One region of the Ensifer sp. ENS11 genome, then DNA from elsewhere that is predicted to be linked to it. Evidence: predicted binding sites of a transcription regulator. Region 1 holds the regulator's gene; each other region holds the start of a gene.
What was found. Region 1 encodes LexA, which represses DNA repair genes until DNA is damaged. Its sites were predicted from a motif close to TGTTCNNNNTGTGTTCNG; they were not measured.

Region 1 (7,273 bases):
AGTCTGATTCCGGCCCATCGAGCCCTGGGCGATCTCCCAGAACTAGAGAAAACCATGCCTCTTAAATATTTGACGACAGCCGCTTTTCTCGCGCTTCTTGCGCTTGCCGGATGCGCAAGCACCGGCGGCAGCAACACGACCTATGCGCAGTGGCAAGGTCCAACACCTGTACCCGATCCGTCTGCGGCGAGTCCCGGCGGTTTCCGGCTCAGCTACTAACTTGCGCTAGTATACGCGTGTCGGACGGAGCGCATCGCGCGCTCCCATCCCCGGCCGCGCGATTTCAGTCGCATAGAGCTATTGGCCGCGAGATATTGTGATCGCGGGGCGATACAGGCGCCCATCGTTTGATCGGACGCCAGTCCCGGTGGAGCCCCTTCCGCTGCTTGATCCTATACTTCCAGGGAAATCGTCGTGAATCGCCGCATCACCGGTGGAAAGTATTGACTTCAATTATATTAGATATTCTTGATATTCAGTCCTCCAACAACCGAGGAACTGAACGATGCCCACCTACATCATTGAACGCGACGTCCCAGGGGCCGACAAGCTCAACCAGGACGACCTTTGCGCATTATCGGCAAAATCCAATGCTGTCGTCGCCGATCTTGGCGTACCATATACATGGATCACCAGTTATGTCGCCGGCGACAAGATTTACTGCGTCCACGAGGCATCAAGCGCCGACGTCATTCGCGAACATTCGGAACGCGCCGGATTTCCGGCGAACAAGATAACCGAAGTTGCTGCCGTCATAGGGCCTGCGACAGCATCCCAGGGGCGCAACGGTAAGTGACCGAAGCGACGTTATCATCGCAGTGCCCGGACACCGGGCACGAATGCGCGACGCAACGCCGGCAAAACAGTGATCCACCGGCACCGTCATTGACTTACGGCGGTATCAATGCAGGCTGGTTTGCCGGCATTCGGCGCCCATGCAGGGTTCCCCGGCACACCTTCCAAGGAGACGATCATGGCAAAAGGTCAAGTGCGAAGTAACCGCGAGGTTAGAAAGCCAAAGAAGGACAAGACTGTCAAAGCCGCCGTTGTGACGGAAGGCTCACAGGTGAAGCTGGCCGGCAGCAGTTTCTCCCTGGGCAAGAAAGACAAGAAGTAAGACGGTCGGCTTTAACCTCTCGAACTAACGACACGAGAGAGATATCCGTCAGTGGCCAGTCGAACTGGGGTGCGCAACGTCTCCGCGACATCCCGGCGCGACTGGTCGAGCACCCGCGGTCAGATGCCGGTTTCGTAGCGCGTTTGAACGTCGTATGTATTTGGCTGGAGATGCGAAGATCGCTACAGGCGGATGCCGCTGGCCACTCGCACTCCATTACGGCGTCCAACATCATCGGAAGCATTTGCGGCGGGTATTGTTGATCAGCTGCCAGCGCCACGCTTTGAGGCGGGCGCCGGAAAATCGAAAACGCCAACGCACCTCACGCCAATCTTTGTGCCTTCATTGCCACAGCTTGAGCACCAGTGCTCGCCTTTCGCAAAGAACTGTTGAACACGGCACAGTGCCCGGCATGCTTGCTGGACTTCGGAACGAAAGCACGGTTCACATCGTTAACCAAACCATCGCCGCCACCTCTGATCTAGTGGACGTTCACCGTGCTTGCAGCCTTGCTTATCGCCTCGATTATCGCATCGCCTAACATCGCCCTCAGCGCTGCCACGGTCGACGACCTGCAAGCCGACTTCGAAACGGCCGTGCCCTGCCAGCAGATAGACGGCCGGAACGTTTGGAAGGGAACGATCGCCTACTACATCCAGTCCTTCGTCTATCAAGGCGACACGCCGGTCGCGACCGAAGCGGCCGACGCTGTGCTGCCGGAGGACAACTCCGCGGAAACCGTCAAGGAATTCGAGGACGCCTGCTCCGCGACGCAGCCGGCCTGATTCAGGCCTCCTCTAGCAGATCGCCCATCGATATTTCTGCTGATCCCTTGATGGCAGGCTATTTCCACTGCGTCCCATCGGCCGCGGCGCAACCGTGCGGCGGGTGTCCGTTGCCAAATGTCAGCTTCAGCCGGTCACAACCCCATTGATTGAGCGGCCCGGGCATCGCCGCATTCAACGCGATACCAACTTCGTCAAACGGGCTCTGCTTGTTATCCACGTATTGATACCAGCGAAACCCAAGGATCGCGGTCGCGGCGACAACGATGGTCAGCAAGATTTGAATCAGCTTCGTCATTAAACCCTCATTCCATAAACGGAAGGAGGCATATCAGCCTCGCGCGGCGCGTGCAGCGACGAGTTGGTCAATCTGCGCTTGATTGAACCAACATTCACAGAATTTTAGGCACTTGCGGAACACATATGGAACAGATAGTGTCTGTTCTTGATTTGTTTCACGCCTCTGGAGCGACTTGCCATGCTGACCCGCAAGCAACAGGAATTGCTTCTTTTCATCCATGAACGAATGAAGGAGTCCGGTGTACCGCCGTCCTTCGATGAGATGAAGGATGCACTCGACCTGGCATCCAAGTCGGGCATTCACCGGCTGATCACAGCGCTCGAGGAACGCGGCTTCATACGCCGGCTTCCCAACCGCGCCCGAGCGCTCGAAGTCATCAAACTGCCGGAAGCCTATGCTGCGAGCGCGCAGCCCCGTCGCGGGTTTTCGCCGAGCGTCATCGAGGGTAGCCTTGGCAAACCGCCCGCCCCTGCCCCCGCGGCGAAAACGCTGCCGGTTGCCGACAACAGCTCCGTGTCGGTTCCAGTGATGGGCCGCATTGCCGCCGGCGTGCCGATCTCGGCGATACAGAACAACACCCACGACATTACCGTGCCGCTCGATATGATCGGCAGCGGCGAGCACTACGCCCTTGAAGTGAAGGGTGATTCGATGATCGAGGCCGGCATTTTCGATGGCGATACGGTGATCATCCGCAATGCCACCACGGCCAATCCCGGCGATATCATCGTGGCACTAGTCGATGACGAGGAAGCAACGTTGAAACGCTTCCGGCGCAAGGGCGCTTCAATTGCTCTAGAGGCCGCCAACCCGGCCTATGAGACGCGCATCTTCGGGCCTGACCGGGTCAAGATTCAGGGCAAGCTCGTCGGCTTGATCCGCCGCTACCACTAAGCCCGTCTCACGCCAGCGCAATTCGAGGAAAAGTGCGGAGCGGTTTTCCGCCAGGAAATGCGTAAAAACAAATAGATAGAGCGCCTAGTGACTCCGTTTAAACCGGAAACGCTCTAGCCGCCTTCATGCCGGCCAGCCGCTCTCTTACTTCAACGTCTCGCCACATAGGGTAGCGAGACGGAGATTTTCGGATCGAGTGTTTTTCACGCTCGACGGATTTTACTCGTGAATCGAGTACTCGCCCAACTCGCAGAGATCCTGCTTGTCTTCAGTCGTGTCGAGACCGGAACCTTCTTCGAATTCAAAGCGCATGTCGTATTTGCAGACATCACGTCCGTCGGCGATGGTAATTTCCATGCTTTCGCCCGGATTAAGCACCTGCCGCCCGAAGACGTCGTCTTCCCACTGATCAACACCGACCGGCGATGTGTAGAAGTTCGTCAAAACGGCATTCGTCTTGTTCTTAAGCTGAAAGACGAGATCCTCAGCGCTTGCGGTGGCCGTCGTTACGGCAAGAATGGCAAGAGCAGTCAGGGCGATCTTATATTTCATTTTATGTCTTTTCCTCCATTGTTGGCTTTGTTTGACACTACCTATACGGGTCGCGCTGTTGGGATATTCATTCCCAGTTCTGTCTAGAGACAATATTTTCAGCACTGACAATAGTGACCGAATCACCATTTCGGGGCGCGTCCTCGCAAGGCCATGTCGTTGGCGACTGCGGACGTTCGCAAACTGGCGGGCAAGCGCAGCCCGGTCGAATTGCGCTTTGAAAACAGTGGTTGGCTGCGATGCGGGCAGCCTCGCTGCGCGTGTTGGACGCGCCGCATTGGCCCATGTTCCTTGCCCCCCGAAAACCGTACCTGCGTGCCGGCAGCATGTCCTTTGCGCAGGCACGCACAGCGTTTCACTTTCGACAATCGGGCTGCTATTGACGGAGAACCGCTTTAGCCAATCGCGCAGGCGCTGGGTGACTTGTTGCTTTCATCGTGCGAGGGGCTGAATCACGCGCTCGCCCGCCCTATCTACGTCACACTTTCGTTGACGCTCGCAACGAGCACGCGGCCGCTTACGCCACCGATGGCCGGTATTTCGACCGCCTTCGGATCTGCGTTCGCCTTGAACCTCGCGTGGGGCGTCGACCGCCAGCGGCATTCGCCGCTGCCAAACCTGTTGAGCGTGTGGCCGATGGCGCTCAATTCTCCTGAACGGAAACCCCGTCCTGGCCAATCTTGATCTCTACGCCGGTCGGTTTTGTTTCCTCGCGGTAGACATAGGCGCCGAGACCAATGACGGCGACGGCGAGCATGGCAATGATCAGATAGAGCCCATTACGGTTCATTCAGCAATTCCTCGCTTGGGTACGGTATGGGTAACTAGGTTCGTACCCAAGAAAGGCAACGGTGCGACGCGGACTGTTCGCTCCTCGCGCGGATGATGCAGGACGGATGCGAACGGCCGTAGGCTTTTTCTCCGCACGATCCGTTGGCCGAGCGCTCTTGCGACGCATCGGCTCGGGCCGCGGAACGTCCCCGACGTGGAGCACGAAAGCGTGCTGGCGCACGTATCGGGCACTTGGTCTGAATATGTGCCCGATGCGCGACGAGACGCCTCGTACCCCGCGCCTGAGCCCAATCGGCTGATGGCCCTACAACGAACGGCCTCAACGGGAGTGCGGTCCTCTGGATTGAGACTGCCCCCGAATGCGCTTGAGCACAAGCAACCCACCTCATAAGAAAGCTCATCAAATGCGCTTCAAAATCAGATGGATGATTGGATGAATCTCGATGTTCAGAACCTTGACGGAGCCTGCCACTGCGGAACGGTTCGCTTCAATGTGAAACTGAAGAGCGGCCTCCGCACCGCCCGCCGTTGCACTTGCTCCTATTGCCAGTTGAAGGGCGCGGTTGCCGTCTCTGCCGCCAAGGACGGGGTCACGGTTCTCTCCGGCGGCGAGGCACTCACCAAATATCAGTTCAACACGAAGGCTGCAGAGCATTACTTCTGCTCGAAGTGCGGCATCTACACATTCCACAAGCCGCGCGCGAACCCGGATTTCTACGGCGTCAACGCCGCGTGCCTTGAAGGCATAAGCCCATTCGATTTCGAGGAGCTACCGGTGAACGACGGCATCAACCACCCGATGGACACGAAGGGATCGACCGGCCCAAGGCTCGCAGGAACGCTCAAGTTTATCCCGGCGGAGTGACGACAGGCGCGGCTGGCAGGACGCCGGCCGCAGCCGTTCAAACTGCTGCACCCTGAATGAGGGGGGCGTTCGTTGCGCCGCCAAGACGTCGAAGATCTACTCGCGGAACGCGAACGGGCGCGCTTGACGAGGCAGAGTGTTGCCAGAAGCAATGGGGATGGAATCGGCAATCTGCTGCTTGGATCGAACGTCGAAGAGGGAGATAACGGGAACCAATTGCCACACAAAGAGGAATGTGTGGCAGCAGATGAAATCCTGCAGTCCAAATAGCGAAACTAATTCAACTACTTAGGAGTGGCTTTGGAGGCCTCGCCCGGAATTGAACCGGGGTACAAGGATTTGCAGTCCTCTGCGTCACCACTCCGCCACGAGGCCTCATCGACTGAGATTATCAAGTCGTGGCGAGCGTTTAGAATGAATATAGAAAGAGCGCAAGAGGGGATTTCTGAAAAACGTCCTCAGGCATTTCTGAAATTCCATCTTTCTCCAACTCTTCCACAGGCTTACCGATCCGGCCCCATAACGGATCGCCGCGAACCCCTTCGACGACAGGCGGCGGGCGCTATACGGCAGCGTCCGACACGAGGCAATTGGATGGATTTACCATTTCGACAGACGGCCCGAATCTTCCGTCCAACCCTTCTTCCGACGTCGCGGGGCGCTGCTACCTTGTACACCGTTTCACGGTAAAGCTACCTTGCACCAAGATTCTTCAGGGAATTGGACGTTGAATCCAGAGTTGATCATCTACCCAAGCTCATACTGACGGTAGTTTTCTGTGGAATGTGCATTGCGGTCGCAATCTGGCGTCTATTCCAGCTCGCGGTGACCGGCCGATTGGACATGTCGCCAATTTTCCCGAACCTTAAGGCAGATTTCCGAGCCAATCCCATCAAGCTGCTTCTAGCAAGCTCTCTTGTTGTGTTCTTTCTGGCACTATCGGCTCTGGGGTTGATAATCGGTATTGATATCGCGCTCGGTGGATAACTTAGACGGCTACACGCTTCCGGCCCTCATCATTCTCTCTGATGACGCCGAGCACCGTCTAACACCAGGGCTTGGGCTGTCCCTTCCAGGGCCGAACCAAGCCCTCCGATACGAGCACGGCGCCGAGAGAGCGGCCGTCGCGCATCACCACGCGCAGCTTTTCGCTGTTCTTGTCGTCGCTCCTGCCGATGGCCTCGATCAGCCTGAACTCGCCGGCGTTCAGCAACTCGCGCAATCGCTGCTTGGCGTAGAAGCCGCGGGCACGTTCGCTATCGCAACTCGCCTGCTTGATTCGCGGTGCATCGACGTCGGCGACACGGATCTCCTCGCCCTGGTAGCGGAATGTTCCGCCGTCGACGACGCAATTGTCGTTGCGGGTACCGCAGAAATAGAACTGATTCGCCTGGGGCTCGACGGCCGTGGGCTGCGCGATCGGGCGCTCGACGGGTGTCGGTGCGGCCAACCCGACATTGACTGCGGGTATCGGTCCGTCGACAGGCTTCGTCTTGTGCGTAGCCGAGGGCATGGCGACACGGGCCTGCGCCTTCGGCCGATCGTCCGACCTGGATGTGGATGTCGACTTGGGCGCCGATGCGAACACATCCGAAACGCCCGGCAGATCCCGCAACTGTCCACGGTGGTCGTACGCAACAACGCCGCCGACTGTCAGCACCGCGGCGAGATACCAGGGCAGCATTCCGCCCTTTTTCTTTGTCCGGCTGCCGCGGCGACGCCCGCGGCTTGTCGTGGTCTTAGCCATTCCGCCCCATCCTTAATCCGGGCGGCATTATGCTGCCGATCCGTTGCCGAATGGTTTTCAACGACAGCCCGAATGCGGGAGTTTGCGCACAAGTCGGTCGGGAGGACGCGGCGGTCCATGACTTTTATTCGATTGGAGCCGCCGCCACATCGTCGCCGACGAAGGAGCCGAATAGGCTCGGCTTCCGTGTAGCGTGAGCTTGTGGCGCCCAGTCGAAGCG
Region 2 (7,273 bases), on a different contig from region 1:
GCGAGGGTAAGACGGGAGCATGACCGAGAAACCGGACCTGCCCACCATGGGTGTGGCCCGAGAGCGTCAAGGCAACGCGCGAAGGCACTTTCGGAAAAATGTCGGGCTCATGGGCAAGCAGGATCACCGGCGCGTCGTCTTCTACTTGTGCCAGCGTGCCATCGAGAGCGTCGAGGCCCTGCATATGCTTGCGCATCCATTTCTTGCCCGGCACCAACGCGAGTTGGTCTTCGAGGCCGGCGAGCCAGAAGCCGAGGCCATCCTTTTCCAGGCGGATGGCGCGATTGCTGTAGACGTTGATGCCGACGTCGGCGAGCGCCTTGTGACCGAAGGTGAGGCCGCCGCTGTTCTTCTGCGCGGTCCTGTCCTCCCACCAGTCGTGATTGCCCATGATCGCATGCACGCCGAGCGGCGCCTCAAGCGTCGCGAGCGCCTTCGACCATTCGCTGGAATGCACATAGCGTGTCACCAGGTTCATGCCGGCGGCATAGTCGCCGAGAAGGACGGTGATATCGCCACCAAGCGCATTGGCCTGCCGGCAGATCGAGGCGATGCGGTTGGCGGACATCCATGGCTCACAGGCGTGGATGTCCGCAAGTGCCACCACCCGCAGCTTCAAGCCCGGCGACCAGCCCGGCGGCGTCAGCGCATAACGCGTCACGCTCAGCCGGGCGAGCGGCTCGATGGCAAAGGCATAGCCGCCAAGCGCCGCCATGCTGGCAATCCCGCCGCCGAGAAACTTCAGAAGCCCACGGCGCGTGATCATTTACTCGTCCTCGAGCGTCAATCGAAACTGGGTCGCCTCGACCTCTTTTGGCGGATTGAGGCCGATATGTTTCCAGGCATTGGCGGTCAATATGCGGCCGCGCGGCGTGCGCTGGATGAAACCCTGCTGGATCAGATAGGGTTCGATGATGTCTTCGATCGCATCGCGCGGTTCGGAAAGCCCGGCGGCAATGGTCTCGATGCCGACAGGCCCGCCAGCGAAATTCTGGGCGATCATGAAGAGATAGCGCCGGTCGAGCTGGTCGAGCCCCATATTGTCGACGAGAAGCCGCGTCAGCGCCTCGTCGGCGATCTGCTTGGTCACCGCTTCGGCCCGGGCCACTTCGGCAAAATCACGCACGCGACGCAGCAGGCGGCCGGCGATCCGCGGCGTTCCCCGTGCGCGCCGCGCAATCTCGCGTGCGCCGTCGTCGGTCATGCCGAGCCCCATCAGCCGGGAGCCGCGGCGCACGATCGATTCCAGTTCCTCGACCGTATAGAAATTGAGCCGCACCGGAATACCGAAGCGGTCGCGCAGCGGCGTCGTCAGCAGGCCGAGACGGGTGGTTGCAGCGACCAGCGTGAACTTCGACAGATCGATCTTCACCGATCGCGCCGCCGGTCCCTCGCCGATGATCAGATCGAGCTGGAAGTCTTCCATCGCCGGATAGAGGATTTCCTCGACCGCCGGGTTGAGCCGGTGGATTTCGTCGATGAACAGAACGTCGCGCTCTTCGAGATTGGTCAGGAGCGCTGCCAGATCGCCCGCCTTGGCGATAACAGGCCCGGAGGTCGAGCGGAAGTTGACGCCCAGCTCCTTGGCCATGATCTGCGCCAGCGTCGTCTTGCCGAGACCGGGCGGCCCGACGAACAGCACGTGATCGAGCGCTTCGCCGCGGTTCTTCGCCGCTTCGATGAAGATCTTCAGGTTGGCGCGGGCTTCCGCCTGGCCGGTGAATTCGTCCAGAGACTGCGGACGCATCGTCGCATCGAGATCTTCGCCGCGCTTTTCCGGCGTTATCAGGCGTGCGGCTTCAGTCATCCATCCGTTCCAATCGATCGGGCATTCTTGCGCGTGGTGTTAAAGAGAATGCCCGTTTTGCATCGGCCGGCACGACAACGCAAGGAATCATCGCGCCAGCTCCTTGAGGCCAAGCCGGATCAGCTTGGCGCTGTCGGCGTCCTCGCCGCCGTTCTTCAGCGCCGCGGCAACCGCATTTGCAGCCTGGTCGCGGGAATAGCCGAGGTTGGTCAACGCCGACACCGCGTCTGAAACCGGCGCCGAGGCAACACCCTCGCCAAGCTCCTGCTTGAGGCCGATCGTGCCGGACATTTCGCCGGCAAACGCCGGTGCCTTGTTTTTCAGTTCGGTGACGATGCGCACCGCCACCTTCGGGCCGACACCCGGCGCGCGCGACACCGAGGTCTTGTCCTGTAGCGCAATCGCGTTTGCAAGCTCGCCCGGCGTCAGCGTCGACAAAAGAGCGAGCGCCACCTTGGAGCCCACCCCCTGGACGCTCTGCAACAGCCGGAACCACTCGCGCTCCAGCGCCGTCAGGAAGCCGAACAGCTTCAACTGGTCCTCGCGCACATAGGTCTCGATAAACAGCACCGCCGCCTCTCCCGCCGAACCGAGCTTCGACAATGTGCGCGCCGAACAATGGGCGACATAGCCGACGCCATGCACGTCGAGAACGACATGATCCTCGCCGATTTCGTCGATAGTACCCTTCAATTTGCCGATCATGTGGCGTCGTCTCTCATGGATGGATTGCGGGATGATCGGACCGACCATCGGAAATTAACGGCACCAGCGCAACTACCCCATCAGGGCCGCAAGCCGGCTGGTCACCGACAGGCGGTTGTGCGCGTGGCAAATGGCAATCGCGAGCGCGTCGGCAGCATCGTTGCCCTTGAACTCGGCCTTCGGCATCAGGACTTTCAGCATCATGTGGATTTGCTGCTTTTCACCGTGGCCGACACCGATGACGGCCTTCTTGACCGCGTTCGGCGCATATTCGGCAACCCTCAAGCCCGCGCGCGCCGGCACCAGCATGGCGATGCCGCGCGCCTGCCCGAGCTTCAGCGTCGCCGTTGCATCCTTGTTGACGAAGGTCTGCTCCACCGCGGCCTCGTCTGGCTGATAACTGTGCACGACTTCCGCCAGGCCATCATGCAGCTGGCAGAGCCGCGAAGCGAGATCCATGTCGCCATCGGATGTCACCGTGCCGGAGGCGACGAAACGCAGCGAATTGCCAAGCGTTTCGATGATGCCCCAGCCGGTACGGCGGAGGCCCGGATCGATGCCGATGATGCGAATCGTGGTTTGCATGAATTTCACCCTATGCTGCGTGTCCGGACGCTGCCAGCAAAAAGTGAACAAAACAAAAACATCCACATGAGGCAAGCGCGGCTGTCGGAAATCTCAAGCGCTACCCTTGGATTGAGGAATTTTGACCTTACATAGCCATTCAATCAATTTCGCTCAATAAAGGCCTGGCTCATGGCGACTTTCTCCGTCCTCGATCTCTCCCCGATCACCGAAGGCGGCAGTGTCGCCCAATCGCTCGAAAACTCGAGGCTCTTGGCGCAGGCGGCCGAAGAAAACGGCTACAAGCGCTTCTGGCTGGCCGAACATCACGGCATGAAGGGCATTGCCAGCGCGGCGACCTCGATCGTCATTTCCCACGTCGCCGCAGGAACGAAGACGATCCGCGTCGGCTCCGGCGGTATCATGCTACCGAACCATTCGCCGCTGGTGATTGCCGAGCAGTTCGGCACACTTGCCGCCCTCTATCCCGGCCGCATCGATCTCGGGCTCGGCCGCGCGCCGGGCACCGACATGCGCACCGCCCAGGCGCTTCGCCGCAATATGGAGGCGAGCGCCAACAACTTCCCCAATGACGTCGTCGAACTGCAGGCACTGCTCGGCCCCGTCGCCGAGGATCAGAAGATCATCGCGGTTCCGGGTTCCGACACCAATGTGCCGATCTGGCTGCTCGGATCGAGCCACTACAGCGCCCATCTCGCCGGCATGCTCGGTTTGCCCTTTGCCTTTGCCTCGCATTTCGCGCCCGACATGCTGCTGTCGGCGCTTGAGATCTATCGCGAGCGCTTCACGCCTTCGCAGACGCTCAACAAGCCGCACGTGATGGTCGGCGTCATGGGCGTGGCAGCTGCCACCGACGAGGAGGCGAACTACCTCTTCACGTCGATGCAGCAATCCTTCGTCGCCCTGCGGCGCAACGCCCGCGGCCGGTTCCCGGCGCCGGTGGCGTCCATGGATGGGCTATGGAGTTCGGATGAGAAGATCTTTGTCGATCACGCGATGTCCTATGCCATCGTCGGTGGACCGGAGACCATCCGCAGAAAGATCGAAACGTTCCTTGACCAAACGAAGGCGGACGAACTGATCATCTCGATGCCGATCTTCGACATGGATGCCCGGCTCAAGTCGCTTCGGCTTTTCGCCGAGGCGCAGCAGGAGCTTGCCAAGGCGGCCTGATCAGTTGGTCAGCCCCGCCCCGCGACCCGAAAGGCCGGCAGGATCTCGTCGATGCGATCGAAGAAACGATCCGGCCCGAGCGATTTCAGGAACGCCGGATCGGCGTAGCCCCAGCCGACGGCGCCCGCCGCAATGCGTACTTTGCGGGCTGCCTCGATGTCGCGAGCCTCGTCGCCGATCGCAAGCATCCGCGAAGGATCGATGCCGGCAAACTTGACGACCCTCTTGAAATGCTGCGCCTTGCCGAACAGTGTGGCGCCGCATTCGAACAGGTCGATAGCGCCAGCGGTCTCGCCCAGCGCCTTGCGAACGGCCGCTTCGCCATTCGAACTGACGACCGCGATGCCGATGCCAGCCGACTTCAGCGCCGTCAGCATGCCCGAAACGCCGGGGAAAAGCTGAATGGCCCGAGCCTGGGCGGCCATTTCCTGCCGCATGAAAGTGGCGATCTGCGGCAGTTTCCACATCGGTACGCCGAGATGCGCGATGATCTCGCGACTGCCCATGGCGCGCAGCCCCTTGAACTCCTCGACCGTGAGCTGGCGAAACCCAAAGCGCGCGGCGGCAAGGTTGCTCGCCGCCATGAACAGCTCCGCCGTATCGGCGAGTGTACCGTCGAAGTCGAAGATCGCGAACTCATACGTCATCAGTCACATCCCATCGGTGACGCCCAAAGAAAAACCCGTGCCCTTTAGGACACGGGTAGATCAAGACGTCTACAGCGCAGTGCGTCCGATTGGACGCGCAAAGGTCGCTGTAGCACTTTGAATTGCTGCATGTTTTTGTCCCTAAATCGGATGGGACTTAAGGAGACATGCAGTAGGCCTGAAAAAATCCGGATCAGGCCGAAAGCTTCGCCATGACCTCATCGGACACTTCGAAGTTCGAATAGACGTTCTGCACGTCGTCGTCGTCTTCAAGAATGTCGATGAGCTTCATCAGCGACTGCGCCTTCTCCTCGTCAACAGGCACGGTGTTCTGGGCTTTCCAGATCGCATTGACGGTTTCGGCTTCGCCGAGCGTGTCTTCCAGAGCCTTGGAGACTTCGCCGATCGCTTCGAAGCCGCAGATGATCGTGTGGCCGTCCTCGTCGGTGGTCACGTCGTCGGCACCGGCTTCGATCGCCGCTTCCATCACCTTGTCGGCGTCGCCGACCGAAAGCTTGTAGGTGATCTCGCCGACACGGTCGAAGGAGAAGGAAACCGAACCGGTTTCACCAAGCGCGCCACCGGCCTTGGTGAAGGTCGAGCGGACGTTGGAGGCGGTACGGTTGCGGTTGTCGGTCAACGCCTCGACGATAACAGCGACGCCGCCCGGGCCATAACCTTCGTAACGGACTTCTTCGTAGTTCTCCGCGTCGCCGCCGGAGGCCTTCTTGATCGCACGTTCGATGTTGTCCTTCGGCATCGATTGCGCCTTGGCGTTCTGGATCGCCAGACGCAGGCGCGCGTTCATCGACGGATCGGGCATGCCGGTCTTCGCCGCAACCGTGATTTCGCGCGCGAGCTTGGAAAACATTTTCGAGCGCACCGCATCCTGACGGCCCTTGCGGTGCATGATGTTCTTGAACTGTGAATGGCCAGCCATGGCACCCTCTGCATGCATGAATTTGAATGGAATGGGGCGCCTTATAGTTTTATTGCCGCTTTCCGTCCAGCAGGGGGCGTTTCTTTTCAGTTGGCGGAGATGCGCCCGCGACTGAGAACGAAGGCATGGCCGTCCTCGCGGCGGCAGGAAAGGCCCGTTCGTTCCGAGATGCAGGAAAAGGGCCCGCCCTGCCATGTCGCCCTATATTCGAGGATCGGCCCGGCCGAACAGCAGCTCGGATCTCCGACCTCGCGATTGATCGTTGCCGCGCCGGCCCGTCCGAGCGTTGCCCTGACGTAACGCGGCGCGATGATATCGCAGGCGAGCTCCGGCCCGCCGTCGGCAGGCTGATAGGTCGGCGTGCCGCCCGGGGGTGTGTAGATGCAGCCGATATTGCCCGATGGCATCACGAACTCTTCCTGCTCGGCAACGGGCGCGACAGTCGCCTGGGGAACAGCTTGCGGGTGCTGGGTGTCGGGAGGCGGCATGCGCGGCGCAGGCGCGCCTCCAGCCAGAGCCGCCGTTACCAAAACCATTGTTGAAAAGGACAGAAACGCAACGACGCCGGCTGCAAACGATCTCATTGGGCAATCCCGATGTTCAGACGCCCTGGAGGATATAAATCAGCGGTTTGCTTGGCAAGGAACGCAGCGAGACTTTGACGCTCGCTCCGGTCGCGAAGCTCTTGTCGAAATCGTCGCCGAACATGTCGAGGAAGGCGTCGATCGGGGGACCGCGCCGATGCATCGGCAGGATAAGCGCCGCGCGCAGCCGCGAAACGACGCGGCTCATGCTTTCGGCCCCCATCGTCAGCCCGCCATCGACCGGCACCATCAGCACATCGAGCCTGCCGATCTGCCGGTAGTGGCTGTCATCGAGCTCGTGGTGCAGATGGCCGAGATGGCCGATGCACAGACCCGCCACCTCGAAGATGAAGATGGAATTGCCATCATGCTCCATCGTCACGGCGCCGGAGCGGATGTCCGTGGTGACATTGCGGATATAGGCATCGCCGACGACGAGGTCGTGCCGCGCCGGCTCGCCGTCTTCACCCCAACCATGCAGCACCGTGCGGATCGCCGGATCCGGCGTCAATGTGTAGTGGCTGGAATGCGCCTTGTTCATCGTCACCACGGTCGGCGGCGCCGACGGACGGAACCAGCCATTATAGTCCGTGGCGATCGACACGCCGCCCGGCGTCTCGATCAGAAAGGTCGAGTGGCCGAGATAGCTGATCGTCACTTCACCAGCGGCCGTCTGCCCCTTCGTTGCGGCGGCCGGTGTAAAACTGGCGAACGCGGTCTGAGGCAACGCCTCGGCGATCGCCTGGCATTGGCTCACTTGTGCGGGCGCTGCCTGTGCATGCGCGGCCGACGGCCAGAAGGCATGCAGAAGCCAGATGGCGGCAAAAGTGTA
Region 3 (7,273 bases), on a different contig from region 1:
CAGCCGGGCTCCATGAGCATCGGCGATCTTGTCGCCGGCGAGGGGTTGACGCTGGTGCAATCGGTGCAGGCGGAGCCAGGCCTGAAGAAGACCAAGGTGCTGGATCTCGATCTGCGCAAGTCCAACGGCCAGAGCCTGCCGGTGCGCATGGTGCACCGCGTGTCGTCGGCACGCGATGGCGCGCCCGGCGAAAGCCGGACCATCGTCATGTCGCGCGACGGCGGCGAGGACGAGGATCAGTCGGCGTCGAGCGCTGCGATGCGCTTCACCCGCTTCTTCAACAATACGCCGATGGCCATCGCCTCGGTCGACGGCAACGGTCGCATCCTTCGCACCAATGCGCCGTTCCTCAAGCTGTTTTCCGGCCTTGTCTCCCAGGACGATGTCGAGCGTGGCGCGCTGATCGAAACGGTGGTGCATCCGACGGAAAAGGGCCGTCTGCATGAGGCGCTTGCCGCCGCCAAGGATCGCCAGGGCGATATCGCGCCGATCGACGCCTTGCACCCGGCCGATGGCGAGCGGCATTTCCGCTTCTATATCAATGCCGTCATCGACCAGAGCGATCAGGCTCCGGAAGAGGCAGCGATCATCTACGCGCTGGAGATTACCGAGCAGAAGGCGCTCGAAAACCAGATGGCGCAGACGCAGAAGATGAATGCGGTCGGCACGCTTGCGGGCGGCATCGCGCACGATTTCAACAACGTGCTGACGGCGATCCTGCTGTCCTCCGACCACCTGCTTTTGTCGGCGCGACCGGCCGATGCGAGCTTTGCCGATCTGATGGAGATCAAGCGCAACGCCAATCGTGCGGCGGTGCTCGTCAGGCAGTTGCTCGCCTTCTCGCGCAAGCAGACCATGCGGCCGACAGTGCTGAGCATGACCGACGTGATCGGCGACCTGCGCATGCTCGTCGATCGCATGACCGGGACCAACGTCAAGGTCGAAGTCGACTACGGGCGCGATCTCTGGCCGGTGCGCACGGATCTCGGCCAGTTCGAGCAGGTGCTGCTCAACCTTGCCGTCAATGCGCGCGATGCCATGCCGTCAGGCGGCATCATCACGCTTCGCACGCGCAATCTGCCGGCAACGGAAATCGCGGCCATTGGCCGGCGCGAACTGCCGGAGGAAGATTTCGTCATGGTGGAGGTTTCCGACCAGGGAACCGGTATTCCGCCAGAAATTCTCGACAAGATCTTCGAGCCCTTCTTCACCACCAAGGAAGTCGGCAAGGGCACGGGCCTTGGTCTTTCGATGGTCTACGGCATCGTCAAGCAATCCGGCGGCTACATCTATCCGGAATCCGAAGTCGGCAAGGGAACCACCTTCCGCATCCTGCTGCCGCGCCATATCGACATTCCGGAAGCCGCGGGTGAACCGACGCAGGGCGCATCCAATGGGGCGGTGACGCTGCCGCCGGCTGAAGCTGTCGCCAAGCCAGTCGCCAAGACCGAGGAACCGACCGATCTCACCGGTGATTCAGCCGTCGTCCTCCTGGTAGAGGACGAAGAAGCGGTCCGCCGCGGCGGCAAGCGCATGCTCGAGACCCGCGGCTATACCGTGCACGAGGCAGGCTCTGGCGTCGAAGCACTCGAGATCATGGAGGAGCTCGATGGCGCCGTCGATATCGTCGTTTCGGACGTGGTGATGCCGGAAATGGACGGGCCGACACTCTTGACGGAGCTGCGCAAGAAGTACCCGGACCTGAAGTTCATCTTCGTCTCGGGTTACGCGGAAGATGCCTTCGCCCGCAATCTTCCTGCCGACGCCAAATTCGGCTTCCTTCCGAAACCGTTCTCGCTGAAGCAACTGGCCGTGGCCGTGCGCGAGATGCTGGACTCCTGAGGCGTGCGCGAAACTGCGCAGTGCATTGAGCGAATCTGAGAAATCGCGGCGCGCATTTCGGCGCTCGCCAAGAATTGCAGTCCAACAAAAAGCCCGACGCTTTCGCGCCGGGCTTTTCTCTTATGATCTTAATGTCAGTCGACTACTTCGCGGTCAGCGCCACAGCGATTTCGCCGGCGAGGCGGGCATTGTTCTCGACCAGCGCTATGTTGGTTTCGAGGCTGCGGCCCTCGGTCATGTGGAAGAGGTTGTCGAGCAGGTACGGGGTGACCTCCTTGCCGGAAATCTCATCGCGTTCGGCGTTGTCGAGCGCGCGGCCGATGTAGATTTCCATCTCCTCGCGCGCGATCTCGCTTTCGGCCGGAACCGGGTTCGCGATCAGCATGCCGCCATCGACGCCGAGCAGTTCGCGCATGTTCTGGAAGTTGGCGATTGCCGCTGGGCTGTTGAGCATCAGCGGGCTCTTGAGGCCCGAATCGCGCGACCAGAAGGCCGGGAACACGTCGCTGTCATAGGTCACAACAGGCACGCCGCGGGTTTCGAGGACCTCGAGCGTCTTCGGAATGTCGAGGATGGCTTTCGCGCCGGCGCAAACGACGATGACGGCCGTGCGTGCCAGTTCGTCGAGGTCGGCGGAGATGTCGAAGCTCAGCTCGGCGCCGCGGTGCACGCCGCCGATGCCGCCGGTCGCAAAGACGCGGATGCCGGCGCGGGCAGCGGCGATCATGGTGGCGGCAACGGTCGTCGCGCCGGTGCGGCGCTCGGCGATGGCAAAGGCGAGATCGGCGCGCGATACCTTCATCGCGCCTTCGGTCTTGGCCAGCTCTTCCAGCTTCGCATCGTCAAGGCCGATATGCAGAACGCCGTGAATGACGGCGATCGTCGCCGGAACGGCACCCTGGTCGCGGATGATCGCTTCGACGCTGCGGGCCATGTTGAGGTTGCCCGGATAGGGCATGCCATGGGTGATGATCGTCGATTCCAGTGCCACGATCGGCGCGCCGCGTGCCTTGGCGGCTGCAACCTCGTCGGAATATTCCATCGGCAGGAAGGGGGAAGCGGGTTTGGTCATGGTTTTTCCTTGGGAGTTCGGCTGGCGGCGTTCATGCCAGCATTTGAGGTGCCGGCACAAGGGCCAGTGCCTGTTCGAGGTTGGCCTGCGACATTTGTTCCGAGGCGGCCAAGGGAGAGCGAAGCGTAATGCCGGCGGCGGCAATGCCGCGCCGCAGGCATTCCGACAGATCATGGCCGGCAAGACGGGCGGTGAGGAAGCCTGATGCCAGGGCATCGCCGGCGCCGGTAACATCGGCGAGCTCCGGCAGGGCCGGCGGCGTCGCGACGCAGACGGTTTCGCGATCGAAGGCGACGACCGCTCTGCCGCCTCGGGTAACGACGCCGCCATTGAGCCCGGCGGCGCGCAAAAGCGGCGGCCAACCCTCAGCATCCGCCGCATCCTTGCCGGTGAGCGCCCGCGCCTCGGCCTCGTTCATGAACAGGAAGCTGAGCCTGACCAGGCTCGGCTGGAATCGGATCACCTTTGCCGGCGATACGGCGATACCGGCGACAATGCGCCCATCCGTCGACGCCGCCGCTACGAGGGCGGCGATGGTTTCTTCGGGCAGGTTCGCATCGGTCAGCACCAGCCGGCTGTCGGCGATGGCATCGCGCAATGCGCGCCGCTGCAACTGGCGCGGCGAGAACATCCGGTAGAGATCCATGTCGGCAAGGGCGATCACCAGGTTGCCGTCATTTTCAATGATCGCAGTGTAGCTCGGCGTCTGGCGGTCGAGAAAGGTGAGGGGATTGTCGATGACGCCGGCAGCCGCTGCGGCCGCCGTCACGATGTCGCCAGCAGCGTCACCACCGCGCGTGCTGATCATCCGGACGCTATGACCCAGTCGTGCCAGGTTGCGCGCAGCGTTGAAGCCGCCGCCACCTGCCTCTTCGAACCAGGTGCCGGGGTTGCTCGAACCGGGTGCGGTCGTGCCCGAGATGCGGCCGCGCCGATCGATATGAGCGCCGCCGAAGACGGCGATTTCGCCTTCCTTCATGAATGTTCCTCTGCTGTCTATCGGCCGAATCGGATCGGGAGGGTTCATCGTCTCAGGGTGCGCCTGGCGCTGCCAAAAAAATTACGCAGCAAAGCGTGAACATGAATCGAACACAATCCGAATAATTCCTATTTTTCAATGTCTTGTCCTGCTCTTGCAAAAACGGAACAAAACATGTACAAAAACTCGTGCGGCGGCTTCATTGCCTCGGTAGCTTCAATAACCTAAAGGTGGACCAAATGGCACAAAACTCTTTGCGGCTCGTAGAGGACAAATCGGTGGATAAAAGCAAGGCACTTGAAGCGGCACTTTCCCAGATCGAACGGTCGTTCGGCAAGGGATCGATCATGAAGCTCGGTGGGAAGGACAGCATCATCGAGATCGAGACGGTTTCGACCGGCTCTCTCAGCCTGGACATCGCACTCGGCATTGGTGGCTTGCCGAAGGGCCGCATCGTCGAAATCTATGGTCCGGAAAGCTCGGGCAAGACGACGCTGGCGCTGCAGACCATCGCAGAAGCACAGAAGAAGGGCGGCATCTGCGCCTTCGTCGACGCCGAACACGCACTCGACCCGGTTTATGCGCGCAAGCTGGGCGTCGATCTCGAAAACCTGCTGATCTCGCAGCCCGATACCGGCGAACAGGCGCTCGAAATCACCGATACGCTGGTACGCTCCGGGGCGATCGACGTTCTCGTCATCGACTCCGTCGCAGCGCTCGTGCCGCGCGCCGAAATCGAAGGCGAAATGGGCGACAGCCTGCCGGGCATGCAGGCCCGTCTGATGAGCCAGGCGCTGCGCAAGTTGACCGCCTCGATCTCGAAGTCGAACTGCATGGTGGTCTTCATCAACCAGATCCGCATGAAGATCGGCGTCATGTTCGGTTCGCCGGAAACGACGACGGGCGGCAATGCGCTGAAGTTCTACGCCTCCGTTCGCCTCGACATCCGCCGTATCGGTTCCGTCAAGGAGCGCGAAGAAGTCGTCGGCAACCAGACGCGCGTCAAGGTCGTCAAGAACAAGATGGCGCCTCCCTTCAAGCAGGTCGAATTCGACATCATGTATGGCGAAGGCGTCTCGAAGACCGGCGAACTCGTCGATCTCGGCGTCAAGGCTGGTATCGTCGAGAAGTCCGGTGCCTGGTTCTCCTATAACAGCCAGCGCCTCGGCCAGGGTCGCGAGAACGCCAAGTCGTTCCTCAGGGACAATCCGGACCTGTCGCGCGAGATCGAGACGGCTCTGCGTCAGAACGCCGGCCTGATCGCCGACCGGTTCCTCGAGAATGGTGGTCCGGAACCCGACGACGGCGACGACGCTGCCGAAGCATAAGCAGCGAGCCGAGCTTCAAGCTTTCAAAACCGGTCGCCTTCATCGGCGGCCGGTTTTTTGCTGCCGTCTGGACAGCATGATACGCGAACGATAAAAGCCTGTGGTTCCGGCGACCGAGGGCGTTGGAGGGCGCAGCCGTCAGCGATGGCCGCGGGGTCGAAGGATAACGGCGAGTGGCGCGGCAGATGCCGGGGCCTGGGCCTGAATTGGTGCACAGATAGGACGCAAGATGAGCGGCGTGAATGAAATCCGGTCGACGTTTCTCGACTATTTCCGCAGGAATGGTCATGAGGTGGTGTCGTCGAGCCCGTTGGTACCGCGCAACGACCCGACGCTGATGTTCACCAATGCCGGCATGGTCCAGTTCAAGAACGTCTTCACCGGGCTTGAGCAGCGTCCCTATTCGACGGCCGTGACGGCGCAGAAATGCGTGCGCGCCGGCGGCAAGCACAACGACCTCGACAATGTCGGCTACACCGCGCGCCACCACACCTTCTTCGAGATGCTCGGCAATTTCTCCTTTGGCGATTACTTCAAGGAAAACGCTATCGAGCTTGCCTGGAACCTGATCACCAGGGAATATGGCCTCGACGCCAAGCGCCTGCTGGTCACGGTCTATCACACCGACGACGAAGCCTTTGGCCTTTGGAAAAAGATCGCCGGCCTTTCCGACGACCGCATCATCCGCATCCCGACCAGCGACAATTTCTGGGCCATGGGCGATACCGGCCCTTGCGGTCCTTGCTCGGAAATCTTTTACGACCACGGCGACAAGATCTGGGGCGGGCCTCCTGGTTCTGCCGATGAGGACGGCGACCGCTTCATCGAGATCTGGAACCTCGTCTTCATGCAGTACGAGCAGATCACCAAGGAAGAGCGCGTCAACCTGCCGCGTCCGTCGATCGACACCGGCATGGGCCTCGAGCGCCTGGCAGCCGTGCTGCAGGGCCAGCACGACAACTACGAAATCGATCTCTTCCGCGCATTGATTGCCGCGTCTGAAGAAGCAACCGGCGTCAAGGCCGAAGGCGACCAGCGCGCCAGCCATCGCGTCATTGCCGACCACCTGCGTTCGTCCGCCTTCCTGATCGCCGATGGCGTGCTGCCGTCGAACGAGGGCCGTGGTTATGTGCTGCGCCGTATCATGCGCCGCGCCATGCGCCACGCGCAGCTGCTCGGTGCCCGCGATCCCTTGATGTGGAAGCTGCTGCCGGCGCTCGTCGGCCAGATGGGCCGCGCCTATCCGGAACTGATGCGCGCCGAGGCGCTGATCTCGGAGACGCTGAAGCTCGAGGAAACCCGCTTCCGCAAGACGCTGGAGCGTGGCTTGAACCTCTTGTCCGAAGCCTCGGCCGACCTTTCCGAAGGCGATCAGTTCAATGGCGAAACCGCCTTCAAGCTCTACGATACCTACGGCTTCCCCCTCGACCTGACCCAGGATGCGCTGCGCGCCAAGGGCATCAGCGTCGACACCGACGCCTTTACGACCGCCATGGAGCGGCAGAAGGCCGAAGCCCGCGCCAATTGGGCAGGCTCCGGCGAAGCGGCAACCGAAACCATCTGGTTCGAGCTGCGCGAAAAGCACGGCGCGACCGAGTTCCTCGGTTACGATACGGAAGTTGCCGAAGGCGTCGTCCAGGCGATCTTGCGCGATGGCGCTGTCGCTCAGTCGGCCACCAAGGGTGAAACCGTCCAGATCGTCCTCAACCAGACGCCGTTCTACGGCGAATCGGGTGGACAGATGGGCGATACGGGGACGATCACCACCGACGGCGGCAAGCTTGTTGTGACCGACACGCAGAAGCGCGGCGAGGGCCTGTTCGTTCATTTCGGCGTCGTTGCCGAAGGCACGATCAAGACCGGCGACGCGGCCCAGCTCGAAGTCGATCATGCCCGCCGTTCGCGCCTTCGCGCCAACCATTCGGCCACCCATCTGCTGCATGAGGCGCTTCGCGAGGTGCTCGGCACCCATGTGGCGCAGAAGGGCTCGCTGGTTGCGCCCGAGCGCCTGCGCTTCGACGTATCGCATCCGAAGCCGATGACGGCCGAGGA
Region 4 (7,273 bases), on a different contig from region 1:
CGTCTCGTCGGAGCGGTCCTGGCCGGTGATCGAATTGCCGTAGTCGCCGTTGCTGAGGTTGCGGACGTCCCTGACGAGGCCTGCAAGCGGCTGCTGGACAAAACCACGGACTGCGAAGTAAAGGCCGAGCAGCACCGCGCCGAGAACGACCAGGCCCCCGATGATCATCATGTAGGTCTGGTCGCGGACCGGCGCGTTGATCGCCGTGCGCGGCACGTCGACGAGCACGATCCAGCTGGTGTTCACACCCGAAACGGCGAAGGGGTAGACAACGCGGTCGAAGGGCTCGTTGCCGTCGTAGGACAGGTTCTTGACGACGCCCGAAGTTCCCGAAGCCAGTGCCTTCTTGACGACCTCGTTGCCTTCGCCGTCATAATCCTTGAGCAAAAGCTCCGGGATCGGCGCGACCAGCCACTTGCCGGTCTGGGACAGCAGGTAGACGCGGCCGGTTTCGAACGGCTTCAGCTTGGAGAGGCCGTCCGCCAGCGAAGCGAGCGAGATGTCGACGCCAGAAACGCCGATCAGCTTGCCGTTGGACGTGACCGGATAGGCGATCGAGCTCATCGCAGTCGGGACATCGGTGTCCTGCGCGGTATAGGGCGGGGTGATTGCGCCCTTGCCGCTCTTTGCCGCAAGGCTGTACCATTCCGCCGCGTAGTCCGCGCGGAAGGTCGAGAACTGGATCTCGTTTTCGCGGTTTTTCGACCAGTAGGGCGCAAAGATGCCTTCCTCGTTGGCACCCAGCTCCTTGTTGTTGGCCACGTCCTCCTTGCGGCCGTCAAAGGCCTTGGGCTCTTCGGCAAACCAGCTGCCGAAGGCGAATGGGTTCTGTTCGAGATTGGCCCTGAGGATGTTGATTACACCGGCGCGTTCCATCGATTTTTCCGCGTGGCTGCGGCCAAGGATGCCGGCCATCGAGCGCGAAGCGCTTGCCAGTTCGCCGATGCCGCCGGCGATATCAGAAGCGATGGCTTTCGCTTCGCCGGTTGCCTGGTCGAGCACCAGCGTTTCGACGCGCTCCTGTGTCTGGGAGATGAGAACGAAGTTCGAGGCGAGCAACACGAGCGCGATCGTGCCGCCTGTCACCGCGATCAGCTTGGTCGCCAGCGATTTGGCTTGGAACTTGAACATGAAATCCTCACGTGCTGGGAGGTCCGCAGGAGACAACCTGCGGCGAACGCATTTCACAATGTGGGTGAAACTCCATCATGGAGCGCCAGATGCCGACCGGCATTAAGGAGGCTGCCCATTCCTTGGGGAACCGGCTTTCTCATGGTCTTGAATAGCCGAGCAAATCTTAAGATTGGGCCAACGCAACGGCCAATTCATGCGCCGCTCATGGAGAATTTCCGCGCAAAGTTTTACCTCCGCGACAAAGACTGTCCGGATTGCGCAAAGGCTGTCGAAGAGTGATTTTCAGGGTCGTTGCCCGCTGAAAGGGCGCTTTCGGCACAGCAGGAACGGAAAGCCTCGCCGTTCAAACCAGGTCGCGCGACGGGCGTCAAAGTCTGCCCGGAAAAGTGTGCAGCTATTTGCGATAACGACATCGGCAAAAGCGAGAGCTTTGAAGTGCGGCAATCGAACGATCGCAACGCACTTCAAGATCGGATCAGGCCCTTAGATGCGCGGCTCGACTTCCGAGGCAAGCGGGATCGAGGGCTGGGCGCCGCGCTTCAGGCAGGCGAGTGAACCCGCCACCGCGGCGCGTCGGAGCGCGTCGGGAAATGCGAGCTTCTCGTCGAGGCTTGCAGCCAGGTAACCGCAGAACGTATCGCCGGCACCGACGGTATCGACCGGGTCGATCTTTAGGCCGCGGGCGCGATGGACCTCGCCTTCGTGCACGGCGATGACGCCTTCCGCGCCCAGCGTGACGATGACTGTGTGGCCGGTTTCGGCGTGCAGCTTTCTCATTGCCTCTTCGCGTTCGTGACCTTCGATCCCGGTCTTGCCGGCCAAAAGTTCGAACTCCGTCTCGTTGGCGATGACGATATCGGCCAGCCGGCCGAGGCGGGCCGCTTCCGGGGTCAGGGGCGCGATATTGATGACGGAGCGAATGCCCTTGCGCCGGGCTTCCGAGAGCGCCTTTTCCACCGACGCTGCCGGTATCTCCAGCTGCAGCATCAGGGTGTCGCCGGCGTTCAGGCCACCAACGGCGGCAACTGCATCGGCTTCGTTGACCGTTGCGTTGGCGCTGGCAACGACGACAATGACATTCTCGCCTTCACCGCCGACGAGGATATGGGCCGTGCCCGTCGGCTCCTCGACGGTTTTGGTCAAGGACAGGTCGGCGCCGGCCTCCCGCAGCAATTCGAGCGCGCCGTCGGCAAAGCTGTCCGAGCCGACGGCGCCGGCCATGTGAACGATGGCGCCGGCACGCCGTGCGGCCAGCGCCTGATTGGCGCCCTTGCCACCGGCGGCAGTCGAAAAGCCCGAGCCGGCAACGGTTTCGCCCGGCTTCGGCAGACGCGCGGTCGTGGCGATCAGGTCCATATTGATGGACCCAAAAACAGTGATCATGTGAAGATGTCCCGTCGAATTGCTGATTTTGGCCGGAGAGTGCCCGAGACCGTCAGTCCTCGTCAACCACCCTGAGGCGCAATTGCCCGACGCGATTGTCGACGGCATGGCGCGGTTCTTCCGGTCGTGCCGCACCTTCCGCCTCAAGTTCCAGCGCTTCGATCTTGGCGCCGCGGCGGGAAAGCTTGCCCGAGGAGATGAGGATCTCTTCGACATCCTTCTGGCTCATGGCGAAGTGACCCTGCAGCTTGCGGACCCGTTCGTCGAGGCGCGTCAAGTCCTCCATCAGCCGCCCCACTTCCCCCTGGATGAGATGCGCCTGCTCGCGCATGCGGGCGTCACGGAGGATCGACTGGATCACCTGGATCGACAGGAGCAGCAGCGACGGCGAGACGATGACGATCCGCTGGCGATGCGCCTTCTGGACGATCGCTTCGAAATGCTCGTGGATTTCAGCGAAGATCGATTCCGAGGGAACGAAGAGGAAAGCCGTCTCCTGCGTCTCGCCGGGGATCAGGTACTTGCTGGCGATATCGCGGACATGCACCTCCATGTCGCGGCGGAACAGTTGCACCATCTGTTGCCGGCGCTCAGGCGTTGCAGCGTCCCGCATGCCGTTCCAGGCCTCCAGCGGAAACTTCGCGTCAATCACCAGCGGCGGTTGGTCGTTCGGCATGCGGATGGTGCAGTCCGGCCGGGCGCCGTTGGAAAGCGTCGTCTGGAAGGCAAAGGCGCCCATCGGCAGGCCGTCGGCGACGATCGTTTCCATACGCGACTGGCCGAAGGCGCCGCGTGTCTGCTTGTTCGAAAGGATGGCCTGCAGCCCGGCCATGTCCTTGGCCAGCGACTGGATGTTGTTCTGGGCGGTGTCGATCACTGCCAGGCGCTCCTGCAATCGCCGCAGGTTTTCGTGCGTCGCCTTGGTCTGCTCGCTGATCGAGGCGCCGATCCGGTGCGTCATGCCATCGATCCGCTGGCTCAGCGTCTGGTTCAGTTCCGCCTGGCGGCTGCCGAACACGTCGGCCATTGCCGCGATGCGGCCCTGCATTTCCGTCTGCGCTGCCAGCAGCATGGCCATCTGCTCGTGACGCTCGTCGTCGCCCGCCCGCCGCCGCCGCGAAACGGTCATCAGCACGAAGCCAATCGCCAGCACGGCCAGAACCATGCAGAGATGGGCGACAGTGACCGGCACGGTGCCGATGAGAAAAACAGGCTGGTCAAACGAAATTGGCGCAGGTTCCATGCGGCAAGCCTAACAGATTCTTTTTTGAAGACCAGATCAAAACGAGAACATTTACCCGGCGCGGTTAACGGGAGACGACATTGCCGCGATGCCCGTAGCGTGCGCGCCAATTTTCTTGCACCCGGATGGAAAGATCGGTTATGGGAGCGATATGACGATCAAGCCGCTTATCATCCTTCCCGATCCTGTTCTGCGTCAGGTCTCGACCCCGATCGAAACCATCGATGCCGACATCCGTCGCCTGGCCGACGATATGCTCGAGACGATGTATGACGCCCCGGGTATCGGGCTCGCCGCCATCCAGATCGGCGTGGCGAAACGCATGCTGGTTCTCGACGTCTCCAAGGAAGGCGACGAGAAGACCCCGCACGTTTTCATCAATCCCGAAATCGTCGCTTCGTCCGACGCGTTCTCGGTCTATGAAGAAGGCTGCCTCTCCATTCCGGATTATTATGCCGAGGTGGAGCGTCCGGCGGAGGTCACCGTCAAGCACCTCGACCGTGACGGCAAGGAACAGATCGTCAAGGCCGACGGCCTGCTGGCGACCTGCCTGCAGCATGAGATCGATCACTTGAACGGCGTGCTGTTCATTGACCACATCTCCAAGCTCAAGCGGGACATGGTGATCCGCAGGTTCACCAAGGCTGCAAAGACCCGCGGCGCCAAGGCGATCTGATCCCGAGGAAAGCGCCCGCAGGGCGCTTTGTCGTTGAGGGGCTTGATTTGAGGCGCGTAAACCCGTTTGAAGGGGCCTGATTTCAAACGGTCGGAGTATCCGCCTTGTCGCTTCGCATCATCTTCATGGGAACGCCGGAATTTTCCGTACCGACGCTTGCCGCACTCGCAGGGGCAGGTCACGAGATCGTTGCCGTCTATACCCAGCCGCCGCGGCCCGGCGGACGGCGCGGGCTCGACCTGCAGAAGTCGCCGGTGCACCAGGCGGCCGAGCTGCTCGGCGTTCCCGTGCTCACGCCCGTCAACTTCAAGGACGAAGCCGATCGCCAGACCTTCCGTGATTTCAATGCTGACGTTGCCGTTGTCGTCGCCTATGGCCTGCTGTTGCCGGAAGCGATCCTGACCGGAACGCGGCTCGGCTGCTATAATGGCCATGCCTCGCTCTTGCCGCGCTGGCGTGGTGCGGCTCCCATCCAGCGTGCCATCATGGCCGGCGACCATGAGACCGGCATGATGGTGATGAAGATGGACAAGGGGTTGGACACAGGCCCGGTCGCGCTCACCAAGGCGGTGCAGATCGGCGAGACGATGACGGCGGGCGAGCTGCATGACCGGCTGATGCAGGTCGGCGCTAACCTGATGAAGGAAGCGATCGGCAAGCTTGAGGCCGATGACCTGCCACTGACCGAGCAGGCGGGCGAGGGCGTCGTCTACGCCGCCAAGATCAGCAAGGCCGAGACTCGCATCGATTTTGCGAGGACCGCGCGCGAAGTGCACGACCATATTCGCGGCCTGTCGCCTTTTCCCGGCGCCTGGTTTGAGCTCGAGATCGCCGGCAAGCCGGAGCGCATCAAGGTTTTGAACTCCGAGCGCGTGACGGCGGCAGGAACCGCCGGAACGGTGCTCGACGACACTCTCACCATTGCCTGCAGCGACGGTGCCGTGCGGCCGACGCGGCTGCAGCGGGCAGGCGGCAAGGCTCTCAGTGTTGCCGATTTCCTGCGCGGTACGCCCATCGCCGCCGGCACGAGGGTCGGCTGATGCCGCGCTTTCGACTGATCGTCGAATATGACGGCTCCAACTATGTCGGCTGGCAGCGCCAGGACAACGGCGCTTCCGTCCAGGGCGCGATCGAAAAAGCGATCCTGTCCTTGACCGGCGAAACCGTCTCGATCCGCGGTGCCGGGCGGACCGATTCCGGCGTTCATGCCGTCGGGCAGGTGGCGCATGCGGACCTGACGCGCGAGTGGAAACCTCACACGCTGCGCAATGCGCTGAACGCGCATCTGGGCATGGCCGGCGAGGGCGTCTCGATCCTCGACGCCCAGGAAGTCACAGACGCCTTCGACGCACGGTTTTCGGCGCTGCGCCGGCATTATCTCTACCGCATCATCTGCCGTCCGTCGCGGCTGGCGCTGGAGGCGAAGCGTGCCTGGTGGGTGACGAAGCCGCTCGATCACGAGGCGATGCATGAAGGCGCGCAACGGCTCGTCGGCCACCACGACTTCACCACCTTCCGCTCCGTCCATTGCCAGGCGACAAGCCCGATGCGCACGCTCGACCGGCTGGATGTCTCTCGCACCGGCAATCTGATCGAAATTCGCGCCACGGCGCAGAGCTTCCTGCACAATCAGATCCGTTCCTTCGCCGGCTCGCTGAAGCTGGTTGGCGAAGGCAAATGGACGCCGGACGAGCTGCAGGCGGCACTCGAAGCGCGCGACCGCAAGGCCTGCGGTCCGGTGGCGCCGCCCGACGGGCTTTATTTCATGCAGGTCGATTACTGAGGAAGGTAACGTCGCGCGCAGATGGCGCGTGACGTCTGTCAGGTCGGGATAAGGCCGAAGAACTGCTGCAGCAATTCGCCCATCATCATCGACGGCAGCAGGAAAAGCGCCGTCAGCGCCGTGGCCAGCAAGGTCTGGTTTCCGGTAATGATGCGCAGCAGCCGGAAGAGTATGCCGATGCTGACGAAGAGCAGCACCAGCCAGATCAGGCTCGTCAGCCCTTCGCTGCCGGGAATGACGAGGCGGATCGCCGCCGGCACCGCCATCGCATAGGACAGCGGCACGGAAAGCCAGTTGGTGGTGACGACGATCGGCACCACGGCGGCGGCAAAGCCGAGTGGGCGCGCCAGGACGAAGACCAGCACCAGCGGCAGCAGCCAGCTGGCGAGATCGACAACCAGAAGCTTGAAGACGAAGCCGAAGCCGACAGTGGTTCCTGTTGGCATTGCAGAGAGATAATAAAGCCGCCAGGATGCCCAGGTGACGGCAATGGCCGGCAGGCACCAGAGCATCGCTGTAAACGAACGCCACAATCCGCTCTCGCTGAAATCGAGCCAGCGGAAGCCTTCGCCATTGCCCTGGATCAGCAGCCAGAGGCCCTTGATATAGGAAAGAACCTCCTCAAGCAGCGGCATGGCCGAACCAGCTGAAGATGAAGGTTTCGTAGATTTCCGTCAGCGTTTCGAGATCGGCGACGGCGACACGCTCGTCCACCATATGCATGGTCTGGCCGACAAGCCCGAATTCGACGACGGGGCAATAGTCCTTGATGAACCGCGCATCCGAGGTGCCGCCGGTGGTCGAAAGTTTCGGCTGCTGGCCGGTGACCGCTTCGATAGCGCCTGACAGCGAATCGATCAGCGCATTGTTGCGCGTCAGGAAAACGTGGCTCGGCCGTTCGTTCCAGGTGATCTCGTAACGGACCGGGTCGCGGCCTGCCCGCAGAGCGCCGTCCGTTGCCGCGCGGTCGAGGCGGGCGATGATCTCCGCCATCAGGCTCTCGGCGGTCCAGGTGTCGTTGAAGCGGATATTGAAGGCAGCAGCCGCCTTCGCA

Region 2: a site for LexA is predicted at 3,141-3,158, ahead of ruvC (crossover junction endodeoxyribonuclease RuvC). Genes of this name have one in related genera too.
Region 3: a site for LexA is predicted at 3,989-4,006, ahead of recA (recombinase RecA). Genes of this name have one in related genera too.
Region 4: a site for LexA is predicted at 3,793-3,810, ahead of IB264_RS01785 (DNA recombination protein RmuC). Genes of this name have one in related genera too.

What each region holds. Positions count from the first base shown of each region.
Region 1 covers NZ_JACVAN010000015.1:9,505-16,777, forward strand. Annotated here, with positions in the region: gene IB264_RS23825 (DUF4242 domain-containing protein) at 506-796, shown strand; gene IB264_RS23830 (hypothetical protein) at 905-1,117, shown strand; gene IB264_RS23835 (hypothetical protein) at 1,615-1,902, shown strand; gene IB264_RS23840 (hypothetical protein) at 1,961-2,200, opposite strand; gene lexA (transcriptional repressor LexA) at 2,381-3,097, shown strand; gene IB264_RS23850 (hypothetical protein) at 3,317-3,649, opposite strand; gene IB264_RS23855 (hypothetical protein) at 4,293-4,439, opposite strand; gene IB264_RS23860 (GFA family protein) at 4,875-5,306, shown strand; tRNA gene IB264_RS23865 (tRNA-Cys) at 5,608-5,681, opposite strand; gene IB264_RS23870 (thermonuclease family protein) at 6,352-7,053, opposite strand.
Region 2 covers NZ_JACVAN010000011.1:177,006-184,278, reverse strand. Annotated here, with positions in the region: gene IB264_RS21220 (metallophosphoesterase) at 1-766, opposite strand, end outside; gene ruvB (Holliday junction branch migration DNA helicase RuvB) at 767-1,807, opposite strand; gene ruvA (Holliday junction branch migration protein RuvA) at 1,895-2,512, opposite strand; gene ruvC (crossover junction endodeoxyribonuclease RuvC) at 2,585-3,097, opposite strand; gene IB264_RS21200 (LLM class flavin-dependent oxidoreductase) at 3,269-4,270, shown strand; gene IB264_RS21195 (HAD hydrolase-like protein) at 4,279-4,917, opposite strand; gene IB264_RS21190 (YebC/PmpR family DNA-binding transcriptional regulator) at 5,111-5,857, opposite strand; gene IB264_RS21185 (hypothetical protein) at 5,944-6,441, opposite strand; gene IB264_RS21180 (MBL fold metallo-hydrolase) at 6,458-7,273, opposite strand, start outside.
Region 3 covers NZ_JACVAN010000004.1:318,144-325,416, forward strand. Annotated here, with positions in the region: gene cckA (cell cycle histidine kinase CckA) at 1-1,842, shown strand, start outside; gene IB264_RS10755 (pseudouridine-5'-phosphate glycosidase) at 1,985-2,914, opposite strand; gene IB264_RS10760 (carbohydrate kinase family protein) at 2,946-3,893, opposite strand; gene recA (recombinase RecA) at 4,133-5,221, shown strand; gene alaS (alanine--tRNA ligase) at 5,451-7,273, shown strand, end outside.
Region 4 covers NZ_JACVAN010000001.1:352,218-359,490, forward strand. Annotated here, with positions in the region: gene IB264_RS01775 (methyl-accepting chemotaxis protein) at 1-1,131, opposite strand, end outside; gene IB264_RS01780 (ribokinase) at 1,618-2,517, opposite strand; gene IB264_RS01785 (DNA recombination protein RmuC) at 2,570-3,760, opposite strand; gene def (peptide deformylase) at 3,912-4,436, shown strand; gene fmt (methionyl-tRNA formyltransferase) at 4,541-5,476, shown strand; gene truA (tRNA pseudouridine(38-40) synthase TruA) at 5,476-6,219, shown strand; gene IB264_RS01805 (hypothetical protein) at 6,258-6,854, opposite strand; gene dapE (succinyl-diaminopimelate desuccinylase) at 6,841-7,273, opposite strand, start outside.